Regions from separate parts of the Nonomuraea sp. AD125B genome, predicted to be linked through region 1. Evidence: riboswitches for the same ligand, from Rfam matches in the RefSeq annotation. Region 1 holds a riboswitch; each other region holds the start of a gene.
What was found. A riboswitch is a leader RNA that binds a small molecule or an ion and turns the genes downstream of it on or off. The one in region 1 is predicted to bind cyclic di-AMP.
Positions count from the first base shown of each region.

Region 2: another riboswitch for cyclic di-AMP. It lies ahead of ACBR40_RS24985 (C40 family peptidase); the one in region 1 lies ahead of ACBR40_RS43575 (coiled-coil domain-containing protein).
Region 3: another riboswitch for cyclic di-AMP. It lies ahead of ACBR40_RS04080 (CHAP domain-containing protein); the one in region 1 lies ahead of ACBR40_RS43575 (coiled-coil domain-containing protein).

Region 1 covers NZ_JBGLOU010000026.1:9,575-12,730, reverse strand. The annotation lists gene ACBR40_RS43585 (DeoR/GlpR family DNA-binding transcription regulator) at 1-414, shown strand, start outside; gene galT (galactose-1-phosphate uridylyltransferase) at 411-1,490, shown strand; cyclic di-AMP (ydaO/yuaA leader) riboswitch at 1,559-1,696, shown strand; gene ACBR40_RS43575 (coiled-coil domain-containing protein) at 1,703-2,671, shown strand; gene ACBR40_RS43570 (DinB family protein) at 2,679-3,156, shown strand, end outside.
Region 2 covers NZ_JBGLOU010000009.1:280,973-284,128, reverse strand. The annotation lists gene ACBR40_RS24990 (NlpC/P60 family protein) at 126-1,052, shown strand; cyclic di-AMP (ydaO/yuaA leader) riboswitch at 1,372-1,537, shown strand; gene ACBR40_RS24985 (C40 family peptidase) at 1,611-2,147, shown strand; gene ACBR40_RS24980 (hypothetical protein) at 2,242-3,087, shown strand; gene ACBR40_RS24975 (M48 family metallopeptidase) at 3,133-3,156, shown strand, end outside.
Region 3 covers NZ_JBGLOU010000001.1:880,682-883,837, reverse strand. The annotation lists gene ACBR40_RS04090 (iron-containing redox enzyme family protein) at 1-279, opposite strand, end outside; gene ACBR40_RS04085 (LLM class F420-dependent oxidoreductase) at 297-1,166, shown strand; cyclic di-AMP (ydaO/yuaA leader) riboswitch at 1,365-1,506, shown strand; gene ACBR40_RS04080 (CHAP domain-containing protein) at 1,521-2,201, shown strand; gene ACBR40_RS04075 (TetR/AcrR family transcriptional regulator) at 2,207-2,779, opposite strand; gene ACBR40_RS04070 (FBP domain-containing protein) at 2,848-3,156, shown strand, end outside.

The sequences.
Region 1 (3,156 bases):
TCGGTCCCCGTCGCCGACGTCTTCCACCGCAACCCGCGTGCCGACCGCACGGTGGTGCTGACCGGCGGCGTCCGTACACCCTCGGACGCGCTGGTGGGCCCGGTCGCCGTGGCCGCGATCCGCCGCCTGCACGTGGACACGCTCTTCCTCGGCGTCCACGGCATGAGCGTCCGGGCCGGCTTCACCACGCCCAACCTGCTGGAGTCCGAGACCGACAGGGAGCTGGTGAGCGCCGCCGGCCGCCTGGTGGTGCCCGCCGACCACACCAAGTGGAACACGGTCGGCATCAGCACCATCGCCGAGCTGAGCGAGGCCGACGTGGTCATCAGCGACGCGGCGCTGCCCGAGGAAGCACGCACGGAGCTGGCCGACCGGGCCGGCGAACTCATCATCGCGGAAGAGGGCACGCTGTGAAGCGCACCATCACCCATCTGGCCGACGGCCGGGAGCTCATCTACTTCGACCGGAGGGACGACGCCGACCGGAGCGCGGTGGACCGGCGCGAGCTCGGCCCCCGGCCGGTGGCCTCCGAGCTGCGTTACGACCCGCTGACCGAGGAGTGGATCGCGATGGCGGGGCACCGCCAGACCCGTACGTTCCAGCCGAAGGGCACGGCGGCCGAGTGCCCGCTGTGCCCGTCGGCGCCCGGCCGCGACACGGAGATCCCGGCGTACGACTACGACGTCGTGGTGTTCGAGAACCGCTTCCCGTCCTTCTCCCGAAATTTCGGCACCTATGAGGATGTGGGCGGCCTGAGCGAGGTCCGTCCCGGCGCCGGCCGCTGCGAGGTCGTCTGCTTCACCTCCGACCACGACTCCAGCTTCTCCCGCCTCTCCGACGACCAGGTCGAGCTGGTCATGGAGGCATGGGCCGACCGCACCGCCGAGCTGTCCGCCGTCGAGGGCGTGGAGCAGGTGTTCTGCTTCGAGAACCGCGGCTCGGAGATCGGCATCACGCTCGCGCATCCGCACGGTCAGATCTACGCCTACCCGTACGTCACCCCGCGCACCAAGCTCAACCTCGGCGCGGCCTCCCGGCACAAGGGCCCCGGCAACCTGTTCGCCGACGTCCTCGCCGCCGAGCGCGCGGCGGGCACGCGGGTCGTGACCTCCAACGAGCACTGGACGGCGTTCGTGCCGGCCGCCGCGCGCTGGCCGTTCGAGGTGCACGTCTACCCGCACCGGCAGGTGCCGGACCTGCCGGCGCTGACGGAGGCGGAGCGGGCCGCGTTCGCGCCGCTCTACACCTCGGTGCTGCGGGCCTTCGACGGGCTGTTCGGGGTCGTGATGCCGTACATCGCGGCCTGGCACCAGGCGCCCGTGCGCGAGGGGCGGGACCTCGCCTACCTGCGGCTTGAGCTGTTCAGCATCAGGCGGGCGCCCGAGAAGCTGAAATATCTGGCGGGGTCGGAGTCGGCGATGGGCGCCTTCGTCAACGACGTGCTGCCGGAGGAGGCGGCACGCATGCTCCGATCACAACTCGATCACTAATAGATTTCTACTTAAGGTCGCATTACTTGTGATCTACCACTAATATCCCCATAAGCAACGGCCTCACCAGCCGTCGCACGCCTAATCCCGGGCGCGTCGCCCGGGAGCCGGGGACCCACCGCACCTGGGGTGAATCCACTTCGGTGGTAGGGACGCTCTCACGCCCGAACCCGTCAGCTAACCCGGCCGGCAGAGGGAGAGGAACCCTGTACGTGGCGGCTTCGTCCCCCGTGCCCTTCGCCGTCGGTCTCGTCACCGCCGCCGCCGTCCTCCTGTCGACGCCTTACCCTGCGCAGGCGGCCGCTGTGATGGCGGCCGCGCCCAAGCCGTCGGAGTCACAGCTCCGCGCCCAGCTCAAGCGGCTCAACACCAAGGTCGACAAGCTGATCGAGCAGTACAACCTCAAACGCGTCGAGCTGGCCAAGGCACAGGAGACCGCCGAGACCGCCAAGGAACGCCTGGCCACGGCCGAGCGCACGCTCGCCGCCTCCGAACAGCGCGTCGCCGAGCTCGCCCGCCTCCGCTACCAGAACGGCAACCCCCCGGTGCCGGGCTTCATGCTCGACGGGGCCAGCGCGGCCGTGCTCGACCAGCTCACCACCGAGCAGCAGGCGCTGGTGCAGGGCGTGGCAACGGCCCGCGACGAGAAGAAGAAGGCCGCCGCCGAGGCCGAGGCGCTGGCGGTCAAGATCCGCGCGGACGCGGCCGAGGTCGCCAAGCAGCGCGACGAGGCCGAGGACGTCATCGACGACATCAAGGACAAGCTGGCCGATCTGGTCCCGTACGGCACTGGCCGCAACTCCGACGGCAGCTGGGCCCCCGAGCTGCCGGCCGGCTCGGACAACATCACCGCGCGCACCCGGCTCATGCGCGAGCAGGTGACGAAGAACTTCGCGCTGCCGTTCTCGGTGGGCTGCTTCCGCTCCGGCTCCAGCGGTGAGCACCCGCTCGGCCGCGCCTGCGACTTCATGATGAGCTCGGGCGGCACCATGCCCAGCGCGGCCAACAACGCCCTGGGCGACCGCATCGCCGCCTGGGCCCTGCAGAACCAGAGCAAACTGGGCGTCAAGTACGTGATCTGGAAGCAGCGCATCAACTCGGGCTCCGGCTGGCGCGCGATGTCCGACCGCGGCAGCATCACCGAGAACCACTACGACCACGTCCACATCTCGATGAACTGAACGGAACATGGAAGACCCTCGCACCCCTCCGCCGCTGACCGGCGACGAGCGCACCGTGCTGAACAACTGGCTCGAATGGCATCGCGGCACCCTCGCGGTCAAGTGCGCCGGCCTGACCGACGAGCAGTTGCGCCTGCGCAGTGCCGAGCCCTCCGGAATGTCCCTGCTCGGCCTGGTACGGCACATGGCGAACGTCGAGCGCGCCTGGTTCCGCCGGGTGCTCGCCGGCGAGGACGTGCCGAAGCTGTGGGACAAGGACCGCGACAACGACGCCGACTTCAAGGAAGTGGACACCGCGTCGGTGGAGGAGGCGTTCGAGACCTGGCGGGACGAGATCGAGCGAGCCCGCGCCATCTCGGCCGCGCGGCCGCTCGACGCCGTGGGGGAGCGCAACGGCGGCGACTGCTCGCACCGCTGGATCCTCGTCCACATGATCGAGGAGTACGCCCGGCACAACGGCCACGCCGATCTCCTGCGCGAACGCA
Region 2 (3,156 bases), on a different contig from region 1:
TTTTACCCGTTGAGGTGAGACCTCACCCGCCACTTCTGTACTATTCGCCCCAGATGTTTACCCTGGGAGGCGACGCAGTGAGGTTTGGCCGGGTACCGGTGGCCGCGGGGATCGCGTTCGGACTGGTGCTTACCCCCACCGGGGCCGCGATCGCCGATCCCAAGCCGACGCTCGCTCAGGCCAAGGCCAAGCTGGAGAAGCTCAACGACAAGGCGGACAAGGTCGTCGACCGCTACAACACGGCCACGGAGCGGTACAAGAAGGCGAAGTCCAGCTACACGGACCTCGACAACAGCTACAAGCGCAAGCTGGCCACCGTCGCCGACCTGCGCGCCCAGGTGATCAGCATGGCCGTCGACAGCTACCAGCTCGGCGGCGACGTCACGTCCCTGCCGGGCTTCCTCGGCGCCGACAACCCCGACGACTTCCTCGCCCGCCTCGCGCTGACCGGCCAGATCTCCAAGGAACGGGCCGAGAAGCTGAGCGCCTTCGACCGGGAGAACCGCGGGCTCAAGACCGAGCGGGACAAGGCCGAGAAGGCCCTGGAGGCGGCCGACAAGGAGCGCGACGGGGTCCAGAAGGAACGCGCGGAGATCCTCAAGCTCATCGCCCAGCAGAAGAAGCTGCTGGAGAAGCTGAACGCCTACAACCCGGGCAACCCCAACAGCACCGGCATGAAGTACACCGGCTCCGCGTCGGGCAACGCGGCCTCGGTGCTGCGCTTCGCCTACGCGCAGATCGGCAAGCCGTACGTGTTCGGCGGGACCGGGCCGGGCGGCTACGACTGCTCCGGCCTGACGCAGGCGGCCTGGCGGGCCGCGGGGGTCTCGCTGCCGCGTACGACGTGGCAGCAGTGGGCCTGGGGGGCGAACCGCCGGGTGAGCCTGGACGCGCTGCAGCCCGGGGACCTCATCTTCAGCGAGGGACTGGGGCACGTCAGTATCTACGCGGGCAACGGGCAGATCGTTCACGCGCCGCAGACGGGCGACGTCGTGAAGGTCGTCAAGCTGTCGGCCTACGGGCGGCGGCTCGTGGGCGCCATCCGTCCCTGAGGCCCGTCCGTACGTCCTCCCGCGCCGGCGGCGCGGTGCCCTGTTATCGCAGTGAAAACTGTGACGAAAGTGACAAATCGCCCCTTACTGGGCCCTGTCCCGAGAAGTGTGAGTATGGTCACATTCCGGTAACGGAGGCCGGTCGCCGAGCAGGAGTTTCGATCCTGACTCGGTCCCTTGTCTGATCTTGACAAGCCGCCGTCCGCTTTGCCGATTCGTGAGGTGTCGGCGTAGCTTCTGGCGTCGCGGTGACACGCCATGTCGCCCGCAGAATCCGCCGGTCGCCTCCCGTGCATCCCCATGAGAAAAACCTCGACGGGGCGGCGACCTGCCGAATCCGTGCAGCCAGGAGGCACGGAGCCGGGGAACCACCGATCCCCCTCCCTAGGGGATCAGGGGTGAATCGGCGCTGTTCGCACGCGCCGTAGGGCTACTTCCAGGCCCGAATCCGTCAGCTAACCCGGTAGGCGTTCGTGGAAGTCTCAAGGAGAAATCCTGTCTACCTCCCCGCTTAACCCCCGTCTGTCCCGTCTTGCCCTGAGTGGCGCGGCGCTCACCATGACCGTGACGGCCGGAGGTGTGGTCCTCCACGCCCCGGCGGCTCAGGCGGCGACCACGAGCGACGCGGCCACGACCTCCACGACCTCGGTGCAGACCAGCACGAAGTCGTCGAAGTCCGCCAAGGCCGTCAAGACCGCCAGGTCGGCCAAGGCACGCAAGGTCGCTCGGCAGCAGGCGAAGGCTCACCGGGCCGTCGCCGTGGCCAAGAACCAGATCGGGGACCCGTACCGCTACGGCGGCACCGGCCCCGGCTCGTTCGACTGCTCCGGACTCGTCCAGTACGCCTGGAAGAAGGCCGGAATCAGGCTCCCGCGCGTGGCGAGCAGCCAGTTCGCCCGCACCCGGACGAAGGTCTCCTGGAAGAAGCTCAAGCCAGGCGACCTGATGTTCTTCAACGGGCTCGGCCACGTAGGCATGTACGTCGGCAAGGGCAAGATGATCCACTCGCCCAGGACCGGCGAACGGGTACGTATCGACAAGCTGAGCGGATGGCGCAAATCGTCGTTCGTCGGCGCGGTCCGTCCCGGTATGTGACCACAGCCCCGCCCCGATCCCCGTACGGGATCGGGCGGGGCTGTCGCCTTTTCCCACCCCGGGCACCCGTCCGGCCCGGCTACCATCGGGCATCGTGTCCGACCAGGTGAGCCGACGCCGACGAGCCGCCCCGGCGGCTCTCCTCCTCCTGGTGCCGCTCCTCGCGTTCATCCCGGTCGCGAGCGCGCCGATCGCGGCCGCTCCCGCGCCGCCCGCGGGCGCGCGCGGACTGTGGCCGGGGGAGTCCGTCACCGTCCGTGGGACACGGTCCATGATCATCGCCCCGGCCACGCCCACCTCGTCCGTGTCGCTGGCCGAGCTGGCGCACCTGGCCGACACGGCCGCGCTCCGCGTCGGAACGGTCCTCGGCGAGCCCGTACGCCCCCTCGTGGTCGTCCCCGCCTCCGCCGCCGAGGCGGCCCGCCTGGCCGGGACCGGCCCGATCGAGGGCCTCGCCGCGCTCGCCGACGGCGACCGGGTGCTCGTCGTCCCCGAGGTCTTCGCCCGCCTCAACCCCACCGGCAGGGACGTCGTCCTGGCGCACGAGCTCACCCACGTCGCCGCCAGCACCGACCGCCTCCCCATCTGGCTGTACGAGGGTTTCGCCGACTACGTCGGCTACCGCGACTCGGGACTGCCCGTACGGACGGCCGCCGCCGAACTGGCGGACGAGGTGCGCGCGGGACGCCTGCCCGCCGCACTGCCCGGCCCCGCCGCCTTCGCCGCCGACGGGAGCGACCCGGCGCGGCTCGCACGGGCTTACCAGGAGGCCTGGCTGGCGTGTCGCTTCCTCGCCGACCGCTTCGGCGAGGGGACTCTGGTACGCCTCTACCGTGAGGCCCGGGTGGACGGCGCCGACCGGGCACTCGCCGGGCTCGGGCTCTCCACGGCCACGCTGACGGCCCGCTGGCGCGCGTACGTGCGCGAACAGCTCGCGTGAGAGCGTGAGGGCGTGAGGGCGTGAGGGCGTGAGAGGGGGAGGCAGATGAGCGAACGCCGGCAGCCGGAC
Region 3 (3,156 bases), on a different contig from region 1:
GCCGCGGTAGTGCAGCTCGTAGCAGGCGAACAGGGCGAGCTGCAGGTCGCCGTCCGCCAGGGCCGTGGCGCAGGGGCCAGGGGTTGCCGGCGGCGGGTCCAGGTCGGCGGGCGGCCCGGCGAGGCGTTCGAAGAGCTCGGCGGTGAGGGGGCCGCGGGCGGCGGGCAGGTGCATCCGGCTCCGCTGCCCGGGGCCCTCACGTCCAAACCGGGCGCGCCGGGCAGCGCGGCGGTCGCGGGCCGGGCACGGCGGGACCGCGATGATGGGAGGGAAGATCACGATGACAGGAGCCACACATGCAGATCGGTGTCGTCTTCCCGCAGTCCGAGATCGGCGCGGACCCGGGCGCCGTACGCGCCTACGGCCGGCGCGTCGAGGAACTGGGCTTTCGCCACGTGCTCGCCTACGACCACGTCGTGGGCGCCGACCCGGCCGTGCACCAGGGCTGGAGCGGCCCCTATGACGTGCACACGACCTTCCACGAGCCGATGGTGATGTTCGGCTACCTGGCCGCGCTGACGTCGCTGGAGCTGGTCACCGGCATCATCATCCTGCCGCAGCGGCAGGCGGTGCTGGCCGCCAAGCAGGCCGCCGAGGTCGACCTGCTGACCGGCGGACGCTTCCGCATGGGCGTGGGGCTGGGCTGGAACCACGTCGAGTACGAAGCGCTCGGCGCGGACTTCGGCACCCGCGGCAAGCGGATCGAGGAGCAGGTCGCGCTGATGCGCGAGCTCTGGTGCGAGCAGACGGTCACCTTCGAGGGCGAGTACCACCGGGTGAGCGCCGCCGGGCTCGCGCCGCTGCCGGTGCAGCGGCCGATCCCGGTCTGGTTCGGCGCGCAGTCGCCCCCGGCCTACCGGCGGGCCGGGCGGCTGGCCGACGGCTGGTTCCCCCAGATGTCCCCGGGGCCGGAGCTCGACCAGGCCAAGGCCATGGTCGAGGAGGCCGCCACGCAGGCCGGCCGCGACCCGTCCGGGCTCGGCATGGAGGGCCGGGCGGGGTGGACGGGCGACGCCGAGGCGCTGGTCGACCTCGCCGGGCGCTGGCGGGAGGCGGGCGCGACGCACCTCTCGATCAACACGATGGGGGCGGGCCTCGGCCCGGTCGAGGGACACCTGGAAGCTCTGGAGGAGGCCGCCGCCGCGCTCGGGCTGGGACGCGGCTGAGAGCACACCCGCACGTTACCTTCGCCGCCCGTCATGGGGATTTCGTGACCGGGGAATTACGCAGGTCAGAGGGGTGTTGTACGGTCCAGTGAGCGTGGCCGCGACCTCAGCCGCAGAGCGAGTGACCACCGGGCCGCGCTCGCCCGCGTCCGCCTCGCGGACGCCACGTTCGATCCCACTCCCACCGCGGGCGTCCGATGCCCGCGGCCGCTGAATCCGCCACTGGCGGAACCGGGGACCCGTTCTCGACCGGGGTGAATCGGCACGTCCATGTGCCGTAGGGCAGCTTCCGCACGCCCGAACCCGTCAGCTAACCCGGTAAGCGGCATGGAAGCGCAAAGGAGCAAACCCCTCATGGCCATCAGCCGTTTCATCCGTGCCCCGAAGCTGAACGCCGCCAAGCTGGCGCTGAGCGGCGCCCTCGCCGTCTCCGCCCTGGGCGCCACCGCCGCCGTGACCGCGGCCGCCGACAGCGCCCCCGCGCAGCCCGCGGCCGCCGCCGCCGCCCAGCAGGGCGTCAGCAACCGCGACGCGCGCGTCAACGTCACCGCCCAGCAGGTCCTCGACCTCGCCCGCGCCCAGGTCGGCACGTCCGAGAACGCCGACGGCGGCGGCACCAAGTTCCAGCAGTGGTACGCCGACTCGGCCCGCGCCGGCGAGACCGTCCAGCGCGACGGCGGCAACAGGAACGCCTACCTGAACGCCCCCTGGTGCTCGATGTTCGTCTCCTGGGTCGGCGAGCAGACCGGCGCCCGTACCCAGGTCGGCTGGGACGCCTACACCGTCGCCCACGCCAAGTGGTTCGCCGCCAACGACCGCTGGGGCACCGAGGCCAAGCCCGGCGCCGTGGTGTTCTTCTCCTGGAGCGGCAGCAAGAGCCTGAGCGCCATCAACCACGTCGGTTTCGTCGTCAAGGACAACGGCGACGGCACGATCTCCACGATCGAGGGCAACACCGGCAACGGCAAGGTCGAGGAGCGGGTCCGCCCGACCTCCCAGGTCGTCGGCTACGGCTACCCGAACTACGCCGCCTGACCCGCTCACTCCTCCGGAGGCCAGTTCCTGAGCACCGCGTCGAGAGCGTCGAGGGTCCGCGCCCAGGACACGTCCACCTCGCGCGGGGTGCGGGCGAAGCCGCCCTGCGTCTCCAGGCTGACGAAACCGTGGAAGGTGCTGTGCAGCATGCGCACGGCGTCGGTCTGGGCGGGCTCGGGCAGGTCGTAGCCGCGCAGGATGGCCCTGGTCATCTCGGCGTGCCGGCGGGCGGCGCTGGCGTAGGCGGTCTCGTCGTCGAGCTCGATCTGCCCGGCGGCGTACCGGCCGGGGTGCTCCTTGGCGTAGCCGCGGTAGGCGTCGGCGAAGGCCACCAGCGCGTCCTTGCCGGCGCGGCCGGCGAGGGCGGCGGCGGCCCGCTCGGCGAGCTCGGCGAGGGCGAGGACCGCCACCCGCACCCGCAGCTCCTGGGCGTCCCTGACGTGGGAGTAGAGCGCGGCGGGCTTGACGCCGAACCGGCGGGCGAGCGCCGAGACCGTCAGGTTGTGGAAGCCGAGCTCGTCGGCCAGCTCCGCCGCCGCCCGGGTCAGGCGTTCCGCGGTCAGTCCCGCTCGTGCCACGCGCCCTCCATCACTTAAAGCCTTTAAGCATTTGCATAATAGCATTAAGGAAACTAGCCTCGCCGCTCATGAGACCTCTCACCGAGCGCGAGATCCGCGCGTCCCTCATCAACTGCTCGAAGGGTGAGGCCAAGCGCGCCGGCGTGCCGAAGGACCTGCCCGACCAGCCCTGGGACGACCTCGACTTCCTCGGCTGGCGGGATCCGGGCGCGCCGGAACGCGCGTACCTGGTGGCCGAGCGCGACGGCGCCCTCGTCGGGGTGGCGCTCCGCGTGACCTCGGGCGCGGCCCGCGGCTTCACCGCGCGCAGCATGTGCTCGCTCTGCCTGACCACGCACACCAACGGCGGCGTCGCGCTCATGAGCGCCCGCCGCACC